DNA from 3 places in the Aminobacter sp. Piv2-1 genome. Region 2 is predicted to be linked to each of the others. Evidence: predicted binding sites of a transcription regulator. Region 2 holds the regulator's gene; each other region holds the start of a gene.
The links. The regulator PhoB, encoded in region 2, activates phosphate uptake and scavenging genes when phosphate is short. The targets are predictions, from matches to a motif close to TGTCATNNANCTGTCAT.
Positions count from the first base shown of each region.

Region 1: AmiPiv_RS07020 (DUF1045 domain-containing protein) is a predicted target of PhoB. The motif match lies at 2,239-2,255, and genes of this name have one in related genera.
Region 3: AmiPiv_RS10410 (bifunctional 2',3'-cyclic-nucleotide 2'-phosphodiesterase/3'-nucleotidase) is a predicted target of PhoB. The motif match lies at 2,984-3,000, and genes of this name have one in related genera.

Region 1 is NZ_JARKMU010000003.1:164,698-170,465, reverse strand. It holds gene phnE (phosphonate ABC transporter, permease protein PhnE) at 1-806, shown strand, start outside; gene phnE (phosphonate ABC transporter, permease protein PhnE) at 809-2,194, shown strand; gene AmiPiv_RS07020 (DUF1045 domain-containing protein) at 2,300-3,007, shown strand; gene AmiPiv_RS07015 (alpha-D-ribose 1-methylphosphonate 5-triphosphate diphosphatase) at 3,009-4,145, shown strand; gene AmiPiv_RS07010 (GMC family oxidoreductase) at 4,152-5,768, opposite strand, start outside.
Region 2 is NZ_JARKMU010000006.1:65,968-71,735, reverse strand. It holds gene pstA (phosphate ABC transporter permease PstA) at 1-508, shown strand, start outside; gene pstB (phosphate ABC transporter ATP-binding protein PstB) at 532-1,353, shown strand; gene phoU (phosphate signaling complex protein PhoU) at 1,392-2,096, shown strand; gene phoB (phosphate regulon transcriptional regulator PhoB) at 2,195-2,884, shown strand; gene AmiPiv_RS12575 (hypothetical protein) at 3,224-3,628, shown strand; gene AmiPiv_RS12570 (L,D-transpeptidase) at 3,900-4,703, shown strand; gene AmiPiv_RS12565 (hypothetical protein) at 4,777-5,250, shown strand; gene AmiPiv_RS12560 (hypothetical protein) at 5,247-5,768, shown strand, end outside.
Region 3 is NZ_JARKMU010000005.1:27,081-32,848, reverse strand. It holds gene AmiPiv_RS10430 (4-hydroxy-tetrahydrodipicolinate reductase) at 1-552, shown strand, start outside; gene AmiPiv_RS10425 (DUF1203 domain-containing protein) at 622-1,104, shown strand; gene ald (alanine dehydrogenase) at 1,166-2,281, opposite strand; gene AmiPiv_RS10415 (Lrp/AsnC family transcriptional regulator) at 2,436-2,909, shown strand; gene AmiPiv_RS10410 (bifunctional 2',3'-cyclic-nucleotide 2'-phosphodiesterase/3'-nucleotidase) at 3,094-5,070, shown strand; gene AmiPiv_RS10405 (glycerophosphodiester phosphodiesterase family protein) at 5,107-5,768, opposite strand, start outside.

The DNA of each region.
Region 1 (5,768 bases), on a different contig from region 2:
CCGGCAAATTCTTCGACCGCCTGCCGCATTTCTTCGATTTCGTCGACCAGCTAATTCCGCGCGACGGCCTCGAGATCTGGCGCGCGCTGTTCGACCTGCCCTCGCGCTATGCCGACGGCAGCCTGAAGTTCGACTATCCCGAGGGCCGGGTCTACCTGACCGGCTCGTTCTACCTGCCCGAATATGTCTACAAGATGCTGGAGACGATCAACGTCGCGCTCGTCTCGACGCTGATCGGGTTCGCCTTCGGCTTCCTGCTCTGCTTCCTGGCTGCGTCCAACCTGGTCACTCAGCGCTGGCTGCGCTTCTTCGTCCGCCGCTTCCTCGAAATCCTGCGCGCTTTCCCCGAGATCGTCATCGCCGGCTTCTTCCTCGCCGTGCTCTCCATGGGCGCGATCCCGGCGATCATCGCGGTGTCGCTGCATACGGTCGGCGCGCTGGGAAAACTGTTCTTCGAAGTGGTCGAGAATGCCGACATGAAGGCCGACGAAGGCCTGCGCGCGGTTGGCGGCAACTGGCCCGAGCGCGTCTGGTTCGGCATCGTGCCGCAGGTCATGCCCAACTTCCTGAGCTACGCCCTGCTGCGCCTCGAGATCAACGTGCGTGCCTCGACCATCATCGGCGCCGTCGGCGGCGGCGGCATCGGCGAGGCGCTGCGCCTGTCGATCAGCCGCAACCACGAAGCCAAGACGCTCGCCATCATCCTCCTCCTGTTCTGCACCATCGTCGCGGTCGACCAGTTCTCGGCCTGGCTGCGCAAGAAGCTGGTCGGCGAACAGGCCTTCGCCTTCGGCCGCGGAGAATAATCATGACCACCCTTTCCATGGCCGACATGCAGGCAATCGCCGATCGTCACCCCGGCGTCTTCTCCGGCTCCTGGCGCAAGAGCCTGATCGGCTGGGCCGTAGGCTGCGGCATCGTCGCCTATCTCGTCTTCGCCTGGTGGTTCTTCTCGGTCGGCGCAGTGCTTGCCGGCGGCAACTGGGGCATCGCCGGAACCTACCTGGCCGACTGGGTCAGCTACGAGATCCGGCCGCAGGTCGCCTTCAAGGACGGCCGCCTCGACGTCGGTTATCCGCGCTTCTCGTCCTACCGCGCCGACCGCCATCCCGACTGGCTCGACATCACCCAGCCGGCCGGCGCTACCGTCGCCGCCAACAAGGCGCCGGCCGACCGCGTCGTCGCCCATATCGGCTCGAGCACCACGATCGACATCGCGCCCGAGCGGGTCGTCGTCACCCATGGCGGCGAGAAGCTCGACGTGACCATCGTGCCGCGCCAGGGCATCGCGGTCGTCGGCGCCCTGCCCGCCTGGGCGACGCAAAAGGCGCCCGGCGCGAAGATCCTTGCCGATTTCGGCTTTGCCGGCGGCGTCCAGATCGACGAGGACGACGTCAAGATCCGCCACCGCTTCCTCGGCTGGGAGAATTTCTTCTTCGACGCCAACTCACCCTTCTGGGGCAAGTCGATGAGCGAGGTGCTGTCGCTGGTCTTCTCGGGCGAGCGCCTTGACCCGAAGATGTCGAATGCGGCGCTTGCCTGGGACAACATCGTCAACAACGCCGAATGGCAGCATGGCGACGTCTGGCTGAAGCTTGCCCAGACCATCGTGATGGCCTTCGTCGGCACGCTGTTCGCCAGCCTGCTCGCCTTCCCGCTGGCCTTCGCCGCGGCGCGCAACATCACCCGCAACCGCGTGATCAACCAGGTGGCCAAGCGCTTCTTCGATTTCCTGCGCTCGGTCGACATGCTGATCTGGGCGCTGTTCTTCACCCGCGCCTTCGGCCCCGGCCCCATCGCCGGCATGTCGGCGATCTTCTTCACCGACACCGGCACCTTCGGCAAGCTCTACTCCGAGGCGCTGGAGAACATCGACGACAAGCAGCGCGAGGGCATGCGGTCGGTCGGCGCCTCGCCCGCCTCGGTGCAGCGTTATGGCGTCGTCCCGCAGGTGCTGCCGGTGCTCATCAGCCAGTCGCTCTACTTCTGGGAATCGAACACCCGCTCGGCCACCATCATCGGCGCGGTCGGCGCCGGCGGCATCGGCCTCAAGCTGTGGGAAGCCATGCGCACCAATTCCGACTGGGAGAACGTCGCCTACATGGTGCTGCTGATCCTGGTCGTGGTGTTCATTTTCGACAATATTTCCACGGCGTTGCGCCACCGCCTGATCGGAGGCAAGTCCAGCCATTGAACTTTTCCGGCCTGCCCTTGCAAAGCCAAGAATGTCGGCCACTACTTCGTCAAACTGTCACGCAAATCATCTATCGGGCCTTCGTCTCCAAGGAAGAATCGCGCCATGCGCTACGCCATCTATTTCACGCCCGAGCATGACGATCCGCTGTGCCGCATCGCGGCCGGCTGGCTCGGGCGCGATGCCTTTGGCGGTGCGTCCATTCCGGCGAAGGCCCATGGCGAACTGTCGGCGGCCGAGGTCGCCTTCCACACCGCCGCCGCCCGCCGCTACGGCTTCCATGCCACGCTGAAGGCGCCATTCCGGCTTGCCGACGGCATCAGCGAACAGATGTTGGTCGACGCCGTCGACGCCTTTGCGGCCACGGCCGCACCCTTCGACATTCCGCGCCTCAAGCTCGCCCAGATCGACGGCTTCTTCGCCCTCATCCCGGCCGAGACCCTGCCCGAACTCGACCGCTTCGCCGGCGACGTGGTCAGAGCCTTCGAGCCGCATCGCGCGCCTTTGACCGACGCCGAGCTTGCCCGCCGCAATCCCGACGCGCTGAGCCCGCAGGAGTGCCGCTATCTCAGCCAGTGGGGCTACCCTTACGTCTTCGACGCCTTCCGCTTCCACATGACCCTGACCGGTCGCGTCGCCTCCGAGGAGATGCTGCGCGTCCGCACCGCAATCGAACAATGCCTGGGCAACGTGCTCGACAGGCCGGTGCCCGTCGCCGGGCTTGCCGTCTTCGTCGAACCGGCCGCCGGTGCCCCCTTCGAGGTGTTGAGCTACCACGCCCTGGGCAGGCAAGCCGAAAGAAGGACCGCCTGAGATGACCGACCTTGTCCTCAACAATGCCCGCATCGTCCTTGCCGACGACGTGATCGACGGCACGATGGTCGTCCGCGACGGCAAGATCGCCGAAATCTCGACCGGTCCGACCACCATCGGCGAGGACATGGGCGGCGACTTCGTCATCCCCGGTCTCGTCGAGCTGCACACCGACCATCTCGAAGGCCACTATGCGCCGCGCCCGCGCGTGCGCTGGAACCCCATCGCCGCCGTGCTCGCCCATGACGCCCAGGTGGCATCCGCCGGCATCACCACCGTCTTCGACGCGCTGCGCGTCGGCATGGACGAGGATGCCGACATGACCGCCACCGACATGCGCAAGCTGGCCGATGCCATCGAGGACAGCGTGCGCGCCGACCGCGTCCGCGCCGACCACTTCATCCACCTGCGCTGCGAGGTCTCGGCGCCCGACTGCCAGGACGGCTTCGCCTATTTCGACGGCGACGACCGGGTGAAGCTCGCCTCGCTGATGGACCATGCGCCAGGCCAGCGCCAGTTCGTCGATTTCGACACTTACGCCTACTATTACCAGCGCAAGCTCAAGCTCAACGACGTCGAGTTCAAGGCCTTTTGCGACAAGCGCATGGGCGACTCGGCCCGCAATTCGCGCCCCAACCGCGACGCGATTTCGACCGCCTGCCACGCACGTGGCATCGTGCTCGCGAGCCATGACGACGCGACCGTCGCCCATGTCGACGAGGCAATCGCGCAAGGCATCCGCGTCGCCGAATTCCCGACCACGGTCGAGGCCGCCGGCGCCTCGAAGGCCGCCGGCCTCGGCGTTCTGATGGGCGCGCCCAACGTCATGCGCGGCGCCTCCCATTCGGGCAACGTCTCGGCCCGCACGCTGGCCGAGCAGGGCCTGCTCGACATCCTGTCGTCGGACTACATCCCCTTCAGCCTGATCCAGTCGGCCTTCTTCCTCGGCGAAGTCGTCGAGGGCATCTCGCTGCCGCAGGCGGTTGCCATGGTGTCGAAGAACCCGGCCGAGGCCGTCGGCCTCACCGACCGTGGCGTGATCGAGATCGGCCGCCGCGCCGACCTCGTGCGCGTCCGCGTCGACGAGCACGTGCCGGTTGTCCGCACCGTCTGGCGCGAAGGCCGCCGCGTCGCCTGAGGCGGGCTACCGCACCTCGGCGCGCGCCCGTGGCCGAGTTTCGTTGCGCTCGTGGGCGAAGATCGCCGCCGGCAGCGGCTCGCGGTTGCGGATGATGTCGGCGCCCTTTTCGCCGACCATGATTGTCGGGCCGTTGGTGTTGCAGGACGGCACGCGCGGCATCACCGAGCTGTCGCAGACGCGCAGACCCTCGATGCCGCGCACCTTGAGCTCGAGGTCGACCACGGCCATCTCGTCGGTGCCCATCTTGCAGGTGCCGACCGGGTGGTGGTCGGTCTTGGCATTGGCGCAACCATAGTCGAACAGTTGCTCCTCGGTCACCGCTCCTGGCCCCGGCAGCCGCTCGGCCATCACGAACGGCTTGAGCGCGGCTTGGCTCATGATCTCGCGCGCGACCCTGAGGCCTTCGATCGACATCTTGCGGTCGTGCGGATCGGCCCAGTAGTTGGGGTCGATCAGCGGCGCAGCAGCAGGATCATTGGAAGCAAGGCGCACCGTGCCGCGCGAGCGCGGATGCAGATAGGCCGAGTTCAGCGTCACGCCCGCATTCTTGAGCCTGGCGACGCCCGCCTCGATGCCCGAGCCGAGGCCGAGATGGAACTGGATGTCGGGCGAGCGCGCCTCGGGGTCGGCATACCAGAAGCCGCCGGTCTCGAAGAGGCTCGACGTCACCGGCCCGGTGCGGAACAGCACATATTGCAGCCCGGCCCACAGCGTCCGGTGCAGCTTGGCGACATTGTCGTAGGTGTGGTCGCCGGTGCATTCCGAGATGACGAACAGGTCGAGATGGTCCTGCATGTTGTCACCGACGCCCCTGAGGTCGTGAACGACGGGAACGCCGACGCTCTTCAGGTGATCGGCCGGGCCGATGCCAGATTGCAGCAGAAGCTTGGGCGACCCAATGGCGCCCGACGACACCAGAACCTCGCGGTCGGCACGGATGATCTCTGTGCCGTTGCCGCGCGCCACCTCGACGCCGACCGCCCTGCCCTTCTCCACCACGATGCGCGCCACCCGCGCGCCCAGCCGTACGGTCAGGTTGCGCCGGTCCTTGATCGGGTCGAGATAGGCCATCGCCGCCGACGAGCGGCGCTTGTTGCGCTGGGTCAGCTGGTAGAAGCCGACGCCGGCCTGCTGGCGGCCGTTGAAGTCGTGGTTGTAGGGAATGCCGAGCTCCTGGCCGGCGCGGATATAGGCATCGCAGATCGGCAGCGCAGCCGACGGCATCGACACGCCCAGCGGCCCGCCATAGGAATGATAGTCGTCGGCGAAGCGCTGGTTGTCCTCGCAGCGCTTGAAGTAGGGCAGCACCGAGCGATAGTCCCAGCCGGTGCAGCCATCCTCGCTCGCCCAGAGATCGTAGTCCACCGCATTGCCGCGCGTGTAGAGCTGGGCGTTGATGCTGGAGCCGCCACCGATCACCTTGGCCTGGGTATATCGCAGCACCCGCCCTTTCATGTGCTTCTGCGGCACGGTCTCCCAGCCCCAGCTCGCCACGCCCTTGGTCATCTTGGCGAAACCCGCCGGCATGTGGAACAGCGGGTTCCAGTCGTCGCCGCCGGCCTCGAGCAAGAGCACGCGCACGTCGGCGTCCTCGCTCAGCCGGTTGGCAAGCACGCAGCC
Region 2 (5,768 bases):
GATCGTCTTCGGCCTGCTCGGCCTCGCCGTGTTCATCAATTTCCTTGGCCTGCCGCGCTCGGCCTCCTTCGTCGGCGGCCTGGTGCTGACGCTGATGACGCTGCCGACGATCATCATCGCCACCCGCGCGGCCCTTGCCGCGGTGCCGCCGTCGATCCGCTCGGCCGCGCTCGGCCTCGGCGCCTCGAAGATGCAGATGGTGTTCCAGCACGTGCTGCCGCTGGCCGCGCCGGGCATCCTTACCGGCACCATCATCGGCCTGGCGCGCGCGCTGGGCGAGACGGCGCCGCTGCTGCTCATCGGCATGGTGGCCTTCGTGGCCGACTATCCGAAGACTCCCTTCGACCCGGCGACGGCGCTGCCGGTACAGATCTACATGTGGGCGAACGAGGCCGAACGCGCCTTCGTCGAGCGCATGTCGGGCGCCATCATCATCCTGCTGGTCTTCCTCATGGCCATGAACATCGTCGCCATCGTTCTCAGGCGGCGTTTCGAGCGGCGCTGGTAGGCGTGGACAAGGAGCACCCCTCTATGAACATCATGAGCGAGAAAACCCTCGAAAACGCGGTGAACGCCGAGATGAACAGACCCAACGAACTCATCAAGATGCGCGGCGACAAGGTGACCGTGCACTATGGCGAGAAGCAGGCGCTCTTCGGCGTCGACCTGGACGTGCGCGAGAACCAGGTCACCGCGCTGATCGGGCCGTCGGGCTGCGGCAAGTCGACCTTCCTGCGCTGCCTCAACCGCATGAACGACACCATCGACAGCGCCCGCGTCGGCGGCAAGATCACCCTCGACAGCGAGGACATCTACGATCCCAAGATCGACGTCGTCGAGCTGCGCGCCCGCGTCGGCATGGTGTTCCAGAAGCCGAATCCGTTCCCGAAGTCGATCTACGAGAACGTAGCCTACGGCCCGCGCATCCATGGTCTCGCCAAGTCCAAGGCCGATCTCGACCAGATCGTCGAGAAGAGCCTGCAGCGAGCGGCGCTGTGGAACGAGGTCAAGGACCGCCTGCACGAAGCCGGCACCGGCCTTTCCGGCGGCCAGCAGCAGCGCTTGTGCATCGCCCGCGCCATCGCGGTGTCGCCCGAAGTGATCCTCATGGACGAGCCCTGCTCGGCGCTCGATCCGATCGCCACCGCCAAGGTCGAGGAACTGATCGACGAGCTGCGCGAGAACTTCACCATCGTCATCGTCACCCACTCGATGCAGCAGGCGGCGCGCGTGTCGCAGCGGACCGCGATGTTCCATCTCGGCTACCTGGTCGAGGAAGGCCCGACCGACAAGATGTTCACCAACCCCGACGACAAGCGGACGCAGGACTACATCACCGGCCGCTTCGGCTGAGTGAACGCCGCTCCGATCACAAAGACGAGGATACGATCATGGGCGAGCACACAGTCCGGTCCTTCGACGAGGAACTCCAGCACGTCGACCAGGTCATCCGCGACATGGGCGACCTGTCGGCCACGATGGTGGCGAATGCCATCCGCGCGCTGCTGACGTCGGACCAGCCGCTGGCGCAGAACGTCATTGCCGACGACACCATCATGGACGCCAGGCAGCGCGATCTCGACAACAGCGCGATCACGCTGATCGCCAAGCGCCAGCCGATGGCGCAGGACCTGCGCGCCGTGGTCGGCGCGATCCGCATGGCGGGCGACCTCGAGCGCATCGGCGATCTCGCCAAGAACATCGCCAAGCGGGTGGGCGCCGTCGGCCAGTCGGCGATGCCGCGCAATCTGTCGCACTCGATCGACGCCATGGCGCAGCTGGTGCTCAGCCAGGTGCGCGGCGTGGTCGACCTCTATGTCGCGCGCGATGCCGAAGGCCTCAAGAACCTGCGCGCGGACGACCAGAAGGTCGACGTGCAGTACACGGCCGTGTTCCGCGAACTCCTGACCTACATGATGGAGGATCCGCGCAACATCACCGCCTGCACGCATCTCCTGTTCTGCGCCAAGAACCTCGAGCGCATCGGCGACCATGTCACCAACATCGCCGAGAACGCCTATTTCGTGGTCACCGGCACGCAGCTGCCGCTCAATCGGCCGAAGGTCGACGAAACCACGTCGCCCATGTCGGCCTGACATCTTCCGCAACCGCATGCGTTTGGCGCGGGGGCGCTGCACAGGTTAAATCAGCGCATGGTCCGAACCGGGCCGTGCGCCAGGACAAGGTACAGGCGATGATCGCTCCCAAGGTCATGGTCGTCGAGGACGAAGAGCCCCTTGGCGTGCTGCTGCGCTACAACCTCGAGGCCGAGGGCTACCAGGTGGAAGTGGTGACGCGCGGCGACGAGGCCGAACTGCGGCTGCAGGAAAACGTGCCGGACCTTTTGGTGCTCGACTGGATGGTGCCGGCACTTTCCGGCATCGAGCTCTGCCGCAGGCTGAGGATGCGCCCCGAGACCGAACGGCTGCCGATCATCATGCTGACGGCCCGCGGCGAGGAAAGCGACCGGGTGCGCGGGCTTTCCACCGGCGCCGACGACTACCTGGTGAAGCCATTTTCGACCCCGGAGTTCATGGCGCGGGTGAAGGCGCTGCTGCGCCGCGCCAAGCCCGAGGTGCTGTCTTCGGTGCTCAAGGTCGGCGACATCGTGCTCGACCGCGAGTCGCACCGGGTCTATCGCAAGAAGAGCGAGATCAAGCTCGGGCCGACGGAGTTCCGCCTGCTCGAATTCATGATGCGTCATCCCGGCCGCGTGTTCTCGCGCAGCCAGCTGCTCGACAACGTCTGGGGCGAGACGATCTACATCGACGAGCGCACCGTCGACGTGCATGTCGGGCGCCTGCGCAAGGCCGTCAACAACGGCCGCATGCCGGACGTGATCCGCACCATCCGCGGCGCCGGCTACGCGATCCGGGAAGAATAGCTGTCGGCAAACGGCATGGCACTGGCTGGACGATCAACCTGGCCAGTGTCCCAATGTCACAGGGGGCCGCTGCGCGCGCTCGGAGCCTTCGCGACAGCCAGCGGCACCGGCGCTGTCGCACCGACGTCTGGCGCCCTTTGCGCCGCCATGCCGTTCCAGCACTTTGTGGCGCTCAAATCATTGCAGTTCGACGCGTTTGTCCTGGCGCTGTCATGAACATAAATTCGAAGCTTCCGGTTTCTGGATGCTTTATTGTCGCAACAATCGCTCCCAAATCCATATCTCAAGCGGCGATTCCGTGACAGTGACAGTCGCGGATGTTCTTGAGATGACAATTTTTTGATTGGGGAAATACTCAAAATTGCCACTTTTCATGGTAGCTGGGGCACCGTGCGTAACTTGCTGTCGGCCATCTTCCTGGTGTTGGTCACCATTCTAAACGGACTGTCCCTCGAACGGGCAGCGGCCGAAGGCACGAATTTTGCTGCCGAGTTGCCGAGGGTGGCCGCGCAGGCGGAAATCACTGCCGTCGCCGACGAGTGTTTGCCGTCCCCGGACCGCTGCACCGTCGAATTGTCCGCCGAAAGCCTCGCCAGCCTGCACTGCCTGGGCGAATGCCCTGCCTGGCTGACCCATGTCGAGCCTGCCGCGCCGTTCCGCGCCGCGGCCCTGATGCTGCTTCCAGATCTCTTGCTGCGCGTCGGCTCGACCGCATCGCTGTTGCGGCCTCCCATCGCTGCCTGATTTTCAGCCGATCGCTCCTCGGTCCACGCCGACGAAGCCGCTCGAAATCAGCTGCGAAGGGGAAAGAGGATGACCTCCCGAACCCGCCCGTCGCCCACATGCCTTCTCGTGGCAACCGCGCCGCGAAATGCCGGATCGTCCCAAGCGCGCATGCGCCGTCACCGATCGGCTGATCGGTGACGATGGTTGCATTCGCATGATCACGACCGGGGCCGACCTCCCTGACCCCGTGTCGCCCTGAATGAAAGAAATGAGTCCAGGAGACTGCCTAATGAACACAGACACAATAGAAACCAGCGCCGCGGAGCCCATCGCGGGCGACGGCCCGGCATTGAGCCGCCGACGCTTTCTCACCGGTGCGGCGAGCTTGGGGACCCTCGTGGTGTCCGGCTGCGTCAGCACCCAGGAATCGGCCGCGCCGGTGGCAAAGGCACCGGTCGAACCGGCGCCGGTCGCCGACGCCAATGCCCTTGCGATGTACGGCCCGCTCCCGAACGAACGGTTCCCCATTCCCGCGGTCGACCTGAAAAAGGTGCCGAGCCGCTTCTATCGGCGGCAGGTCGACTACGTCACCGAAGAACCGGTCGGAACGCTCGTCGTCGACACGGAGAATTTCTACCTTCACCTCGTCCAGCCGGGCGGCAAGGCCATGCGCTACGGCGTCGGACTTGGCCGGGCCGGATTCACCTGGGCGGGCAGGGGCCGTATCGGCTGGAAGCAGGAATGGCCGAAGTGGACGCCGCCGGACGAGATGATCGCGCGTCAGCCGAATCTTGCCCAGTGGAGCGCCGACCGGGGCGGCATGCCGCCCGGCCTGACGAATCCGCTGGGAGCGCGAGCCCTCTACGTCTTCCAGGGCAAGGTCGATACGCTCTACCGCGTCCACGGCACGCCGGAGTACTGGACCATCGGCAAGGCGGTTTCGAGCGGCTGCGTCCGGCTGATGAACCAGGACATCATCGACCTGTACGACCGGGTGCCCAGCCAGTCTCCCATACTCGTGCTGGGCGACCCGACCCAACCCCACACCCACGAGGTTGCCGGCGGCAGCGGGCCCGCTCCGCAGGCCGGCTGATACGACGGTCACACCTGAGGTCCTCGCCGGGCGGCTGCGAAATGCCGCCCGGCAGACATGGAGCAGATCCGACATGAATGCCCGCATCATTGCCCTGGGGCGCGGAACCGCCATCGGTTGGCATGGACGCGCCATCCTGAAGGGCGCGGCCGCGGCCGCGTTGACCTTCGCTGCGCTCGGAACCGTTTCGGCACTCTGGGACAATCCGTTCTTTGTCCGGATGACCGCCGTCGCGGGCTGGGAATTGCCGGCCCTGGTGGTCATGTCGGCGTTGTCGGGGCTCTACATCGCCGTTCGGCGCCCCGTCTGCTCGGTGCGCCGCGCGGGGATAGGCGGCGTGACGGGCTTCATCGGCATCGCCTGCCCGACCTGCAACAAGATCCTCATGCTTCTGTTCGGGGGCGAATTCCTGCTGATGTGGTTCGACCCGATCCGCCCATTGATTTCCGCGCTCGGCATAGCGCTCCTCGCCATCGCTTCATGGCACGAGCTGCGCGCTCGTCGCGCGGATGCCGCTGACCCAACGCAACTGGAGTATCCCAAGTGACCGACATCCCCGCCGCTCCGGCCCGCTCCGGCCTCGTCCCTCTTGCCTGGCGCCGGATGCTGCTTCGCCATCTCGTCGTCATCGGCCTTTCGGCGGCGCTGATCTATGGGTTTGCCGTCGTTCACGGGCAGTGGAGCCCGATGCACCGGTGGAACCGCGCGTTCGCGGACGCGTCGCTCGCGCTCCTGGTGATCACCATGTCGATCGGGCCAGGGGCGCGCCTGTGGCCGGTGTTGCTGTGGGCGGTGGCCTATAGGCGCGAAACCGGCATCTACGCGACGCTTCTTGCGGCCGTGCATACGGTCATCATCCTCGGCGGCTGGGTCGAGTGGGATTTCGCGCGGCTTTTCGGCTACGAAATCATCCCGCAAACGGGCGAGTACGTGATGTTCCAGCAGGGCTTCGGGCTTGCCAACCTGATCGGGATTGCCGCCCTGGCCTACGCACTCATGCTCATGTTCACCTCGAACGACCGGTCGATCCGTCTGCTCGGCACCTCGGTCTGGAAGTTCTTGCAG
Region 3 (5,768 bases), on a different contig from region 2:
AAGGCGCTCGTACCGGCGATCCTGATGCAGGAGGACATGCGCCTCGTCGGCGCGGTGGCGCGCAGCACCGCGGGGCATGACGTCGGCGTGGTCGCCGCCGGCAATTATTCGATCACCGCGACGCTGATGAAGAAGTTCGCGCAGATGGCGGCGCAATACGGGCCCGATGTCGAGATCATCGACTACGCCAGCGCCAGGAAGCCTGACGCCCCGTCGGGCACCGCCCTCGAGCTGGCGGAGACGCTGTCGGAAATCCGTCGCGCGCCGACGGCGCTGCCCACTTCGGAGGTCTTCGGCCACCCCGAGGCGCGCGGCGCCACCATGGGGGAGGGAACCGCGGTGCAGGTGCACTCGCTGCGCCTGCCATCCTATCAACTGTCGTGCGAGGCGGTGTTCGGCCTGCCGGAGGAGCGCCTTACCATTCGCCACGACGCCGGCACGTCCGCGGTTCCCTATGTTGCCGGTGCGCTGCTCGCCATCCGCCGGGTGCGCGAGTTCAGCGGGCTGGTGCGGGTGCTGGATGCGTTGATGGACGAAACCCTGTCGGTCTAGCGGCAATCGGGTGGGCGCCTGCCTGGGCTCGGCCTAGCTTGCCGGGGTCGCACCAAGAGGACTGCCGCCATGACCCTGAAATTCAAGGCCTTGCCCACCGACGAAGTGAGAGCGCTACAGAGTGGGGCGCCGGATGCCTACGGCATGGTCCCCGAGCGCCGCCTTTCCGATGGCGACGGCGTGCCGTGTCGCCACTGCCTGAAGAATGTGGCTGCGGGCGAGCCGTATCTCATACTCGCATACCGGCCGTTTCCCGAGTTGCAGCCCTATGCGGAGACCGGCCCGATCTTCCTCCATGCCGGGGAGTGCCCGCGCGCCGACGAAACCGCCGAGCTGCCCGAATTGTTCACGAAGACGCGCGACTACATCCTGCGCGGCTACGGTGCCGACGACCGCATCGTCTATGGCACCGGGGCGGTGACGCCGACGCCGGAGATCGTCGCGAAGGCCTATGAGTTGCTGGCGCGCCCCGACGTCGCCTACGTGCACATGCGTTCGGCCAGGAACAATTGTTATCAATGCCGGATTGAGCTTGCCGGCGCGGAGGCCTGACCAAGTAAAGAAAAAGCCCGCCGCATCGCTGCGGCGGGCGTTCGAAGGTGGTGGATGCGACTCAGGCCGCCAGTGCAGTCTTGGCGTCCATCATCTCGTAGCCGAGGGCCTCGGCGACGGCGCGGTTGGTGATCCGTCCGCGATGCACGTTGAGCCCGTTGCGCAGATGCGGTTCGTCGGCGAGCGCCTTGAGGCCGCGGTCAGCGAGCGCCAGGCCGTAGTGCAGCGTGGCATTGTTGAGTGCGTGCGCCGAGGTCACCGGCACCGCACCCGGCATGTTGGCAACGCAGTAGTGGATGATGCCGTCGACCTCGTAGGTCGGATCGGCGTGGGTCGTGGCATGCGAGGTCTCGAAGCAGCCGCCCTGGTCGATGGCGACGTCGACGAGAACCGCGCCCTTCTTCATGCCCGACAGCATCTCGCGGCTGACGAGCTTCGGTGCCGCAGCCCCGGGGATGAGGACCGCGCCGACGATGATGTCGGCCGAGAAGCACTCCTCTTCCAGCGCCTCGACGGTCGAATAGCGGGTATGCACGCGGCCGGCGAAGATGTCGTCCAACTGGCGCAGGCGCGGGATCGAGCGGTCGATGATGGAAACGTCGGCGCCGAGCCCGGCCGCCATGCGGGCGGCATGCAGGCCGACGACGCCGCCACCGATCACCGCGACCTTGCCCGGCAGCACGCCTGGCACGCCGCCGAGCAGCACGCCGCGGCCGCCATTGGCCTTCTGCAGGGCGGTGGCGCCCGCCTGGATCGACAGCCGTCCGGCGACTTCCGACATCGGCGCCAGCAGCGGCAGGCCGCCGCGGTCGTCGGTCACCGTTTCGTAGGCGACCGCCGTGACCCCGGAGGCGAGCAGCCCCCTGGTCTGATCGGGATCGGGAGCGAGGTGCAGGTAGGTGTAGAGGATCTGGCCTTCGCGCAGCTGCGCCCATTCCCTGGGCTGGGGTTCCTTGACCTTCACGATCATGTCGGAGCGGGTGAAGACCTCCTCCGCCGTCTTGGCGATATGCGCGCCGGCGGCGCGATAGGCGTTGTCGTCGGCACCGATGCCGGCACCCGCGCCGGCCTCGATCAGCACCTCATGGCCGTGGGCGACATATTCGCGGACCGAGCCGGGGGTCAGTCCGACGCGGTACTCGTGGTTCTTGATTTCCTTGGGGCAGCCAACACGCATTTCTCGCTCCTCCGCAGCCGTTCAGGCTCTTGTTCCCTATGTAGGAAGTGAATCACGAATCGGCTCGAATATGTTTGCGAAATGAGTTGCGCCGGCGGGCCGTACTCGATAATCCTTGCGTCGTTCGCTGGAAATATCGAAGGAAATTCGAAGAATGCCGCTGGACAGGATTGATATCGCCATTCTGGACTCACTCCAGAAAGACGGCCGCATGCCCAATGCGGCGCTGGCCGAGAAGGTCGGCCTGTCCCAGTCCGCCTGTTCGCGCCGTCTCGACAACCTTGAGAAGTCGGGCATCATCAGCGGCTACCACGCCAGGCTTTCGAACGCAGCCCTCGGCCACCAGATGACGGTGATCGTCCACATATCGCTGTCCGGCCAGTTCGAGAAGACGCTGAGCGAGTTCGAGGTGGCGGTGAAGCGCTGCCCCAACATCCTCTCCTGCCACCTGATGTCGGGCGAATACGACTACATCCTGCGCATCGCCGCGCGCGACCTGCCCGACTACGAGCGCATCCACAAGGAATGGCTGTCGGCCATGCCGCACGTCACCAAGATCAACTCGTCCTTCGCGCTGCGCGAAGTGATAGACCGCACCGCCATGGGCATGCGTCCGGACCTGGCCTGAAACCTTTCGGGTGGAACGTCGGCCTCTGTGTATAGCCGGGGGCGGCTCGCTGGACCAATCCATTCCCCAAGGCTCGTCACAGGGCTGTTACATCGAGCCGCTGGACTTGCGCTGAAATTGGCGCAAGATTTCACCTTTCATACGCCGGCTGAATACTGTCAGTTCATTTCCCTGGAGAATGAAAATGTCCAGCATGCTTCACCCGATTTCTCGCCGTTCTTTTCTTGCCGGCTCTGCGGCCGCCGGCGCGATCGTGATGATGCATCCGTTCTCGGCGCGCGCGCAGGCCAACCAGGCGCATCTCAGGATCATGGAAACCACGGACCTGCACGTCCACGTCTTCCCCTACGACTATTATGCCGACAAGCCGAACGACACGATGGGCGTGGCCAGGACCGCCTCGATCATCGATGCCATCCGGGCCGAGGCCACCAACTCTCTGCTCCTCGACAATGGCGACTTCCTGCAGGGCAACCCGATGGGCGACTTCATGGCCTATCAGCGCGGCATGAAGGACGGCGACATCCACCCGATCATCAAGGCAATGAACACGCTGGGCTACGACTGCTCGACGCTCGGCAACCACGAGTTCAACTATGGCCTGGACTACATGTTCAAGGTGCTCAACGGCGCCAGTTTCCCCTTTGTCTGCGCCAACCTGACCAAGGGCCAGCTCGCCGCCGACGCCACCAAGGACGAACTGTTCCTGAAACCCTATGTCATCGTCGACAAGAAGCTGAAGGACGGCGCGGGCGCGGAGCAGCCGATCCGCATCGGCCTGATCGGCTTCGTGCCGCCCCAGGTGATGACCTGGGACGCCAAGCACCTTGGCGGCAAGGCGATGACCCGCGACATCGTCAAGACGGCTCAGGCGTGGGTGCCGCAGATGAAGGAGGAGGGCGCCGAGATCGTCATCGCGCTGGCTCACTCGGGCATGGGCACGCCGGCTGCCGGCGACAACCTGGAGAACGCATCCATCCTGCTCGCCGGCGTGGACGGTATCGACGCCATCGTCACCGGCCACAGCCACCTCGACTTCCCCGGCCCCAAATTCGAAGGCGTTGCCGGCGTCGACAACGCCAAGGGCACGATCAACGGCAAGCCGGGCGTGATGGGCGGCTTCTGGGGCTCTCATCTCGGGCTGATCGACCTGATGCTGGAGCGCGACGGCAATGCCTGGAAGGTTGTCAGCTCGACCAGCGAGGCACGGCCGATCTTCAAGCGCGTCGACAAGAAGGTTATGCCGACGGTGGAAAGCCGGGCTTCGGTCGAGGCGGCGGTGAAGGAGGAGCACGAGGCGACGATCGCCTATGTGCGTACGCCCGTCGGCAAGACGTCGGCGCCGCTCTACTCCTACTTCGCGCTGGTCGCCGACGATCCGTCGGTGCAGATCGTGAGCCAGGCGCAGACCTGGTACATCAAGGACATGCTGAAGGACACCGAGCACAAGGACCTGCCGGTGCTTTCGGCCGCGGCGCCGTTCAAGTCCGGAGGACGCGGCGGGCCTGACTACTACACCGACGTGCCTGCCGGCGACGTGGCGATCAAGAACGTCGCCGACCTCTACCTCTACCCCAACACCGTCCAGGCGGTGGCGATCACCGGCGCGCAGGTGAAGGAATGGCTCGAGATGTCGGCCGGCATCTTCAACAAGGTCGAGCCGGGCAAGGCGGACCAGCCGTTGATCAATGCCGACTTCCCGTCCTACAATTTCGACGTCATCGACGGTGTCACCTACAAGGTCGACCTGGCCCAGCCGCCCAAATACGATGCCAAGGGCACCGTGCTGAATGCCGGCTCCAGCCGCATCGTCGACTTGATGTTCGGCGACAAACCAATTGATCCGGCAGCGAAATTCGTCGTCGCGACCAACAATTACCGGGCCGGCGGCGGCGGCAACTTCCCCGAGATCAATGCCTCGAAGGTGATATTCGAAGCGCCCGACACCAACCGCGACGTCATCGTGCGCTACATCGTCGACCAAGGCACGATCAACCCGTCGGCCGACTCGAACTGGTCGTTTGCGCCCGTGCAGGGTGCCTCCGTGATCTTCGAGACGGGCCCCAAGGCGAAGGAGCACCTCGCCGAGATCAAGGCCGTGAGGATCGAGCAGGCCGGCGAGGGCGCCGAGGGCTTTGCGAAGTATCGCATAACCCTCTAAGTGGCCGCACCGGGGCGGCCGCTCCTCATGGGCTCCTCAGAGCTCCCGCCTGGCGACGGCGGGGGCGATCGCGTCCAGCTGGTCGGTCGAAATGCCGCCCGAGTAGCCCGCGGGCAGCCGGTCGACGGTGGCCGGGTCGTCGATGCCGTCCGAAAATCCGCCGCCACCATAGGGCCCGAGCAGATAAACGCTCGTGCCGACGCTCTCCATGCGGTCAAGGAAGCGGTCCGGCCAGCCCCAGATCCAGGGCGCGACGTTGAGCGGGACGAGCAGGGTGGTGCCGCGGCAGGCATCCGGCACATAGCCGGTCCAGCCCAGGCCCTCGTAGCGCAACAGGCATCTCATCAGCGATTCCTTGCTGACGGTGCGCATGCCGGGCAGGGCTTCCTTGACGGCCCGGACCGGGGCGTCGCCGCCGACGACGGCGAGCGCTGCGCGCCGTTCGGCCGGAAGCGTCGAGAGATAGGCGGCAAGGGCCTTGCCTTCCGCCGCGTCGTTACTCTTGACGTTGATGTGGAAGCGCTGGTCGGGGAAGCGCGAAAACACCTCGTCGAGCGACGGCATCAGGCCTATGCCCTTGCCGCGGAAGGGGAAGGTCTTGCCGCCATCTGCCGTGTAGCCGTAGCCCACGTCGAGCTGCCTGAGCGCCGCCATGGACTGATCGCGGGTCCGGCCGCTGCCTTCGGTGCGGCAGTCGA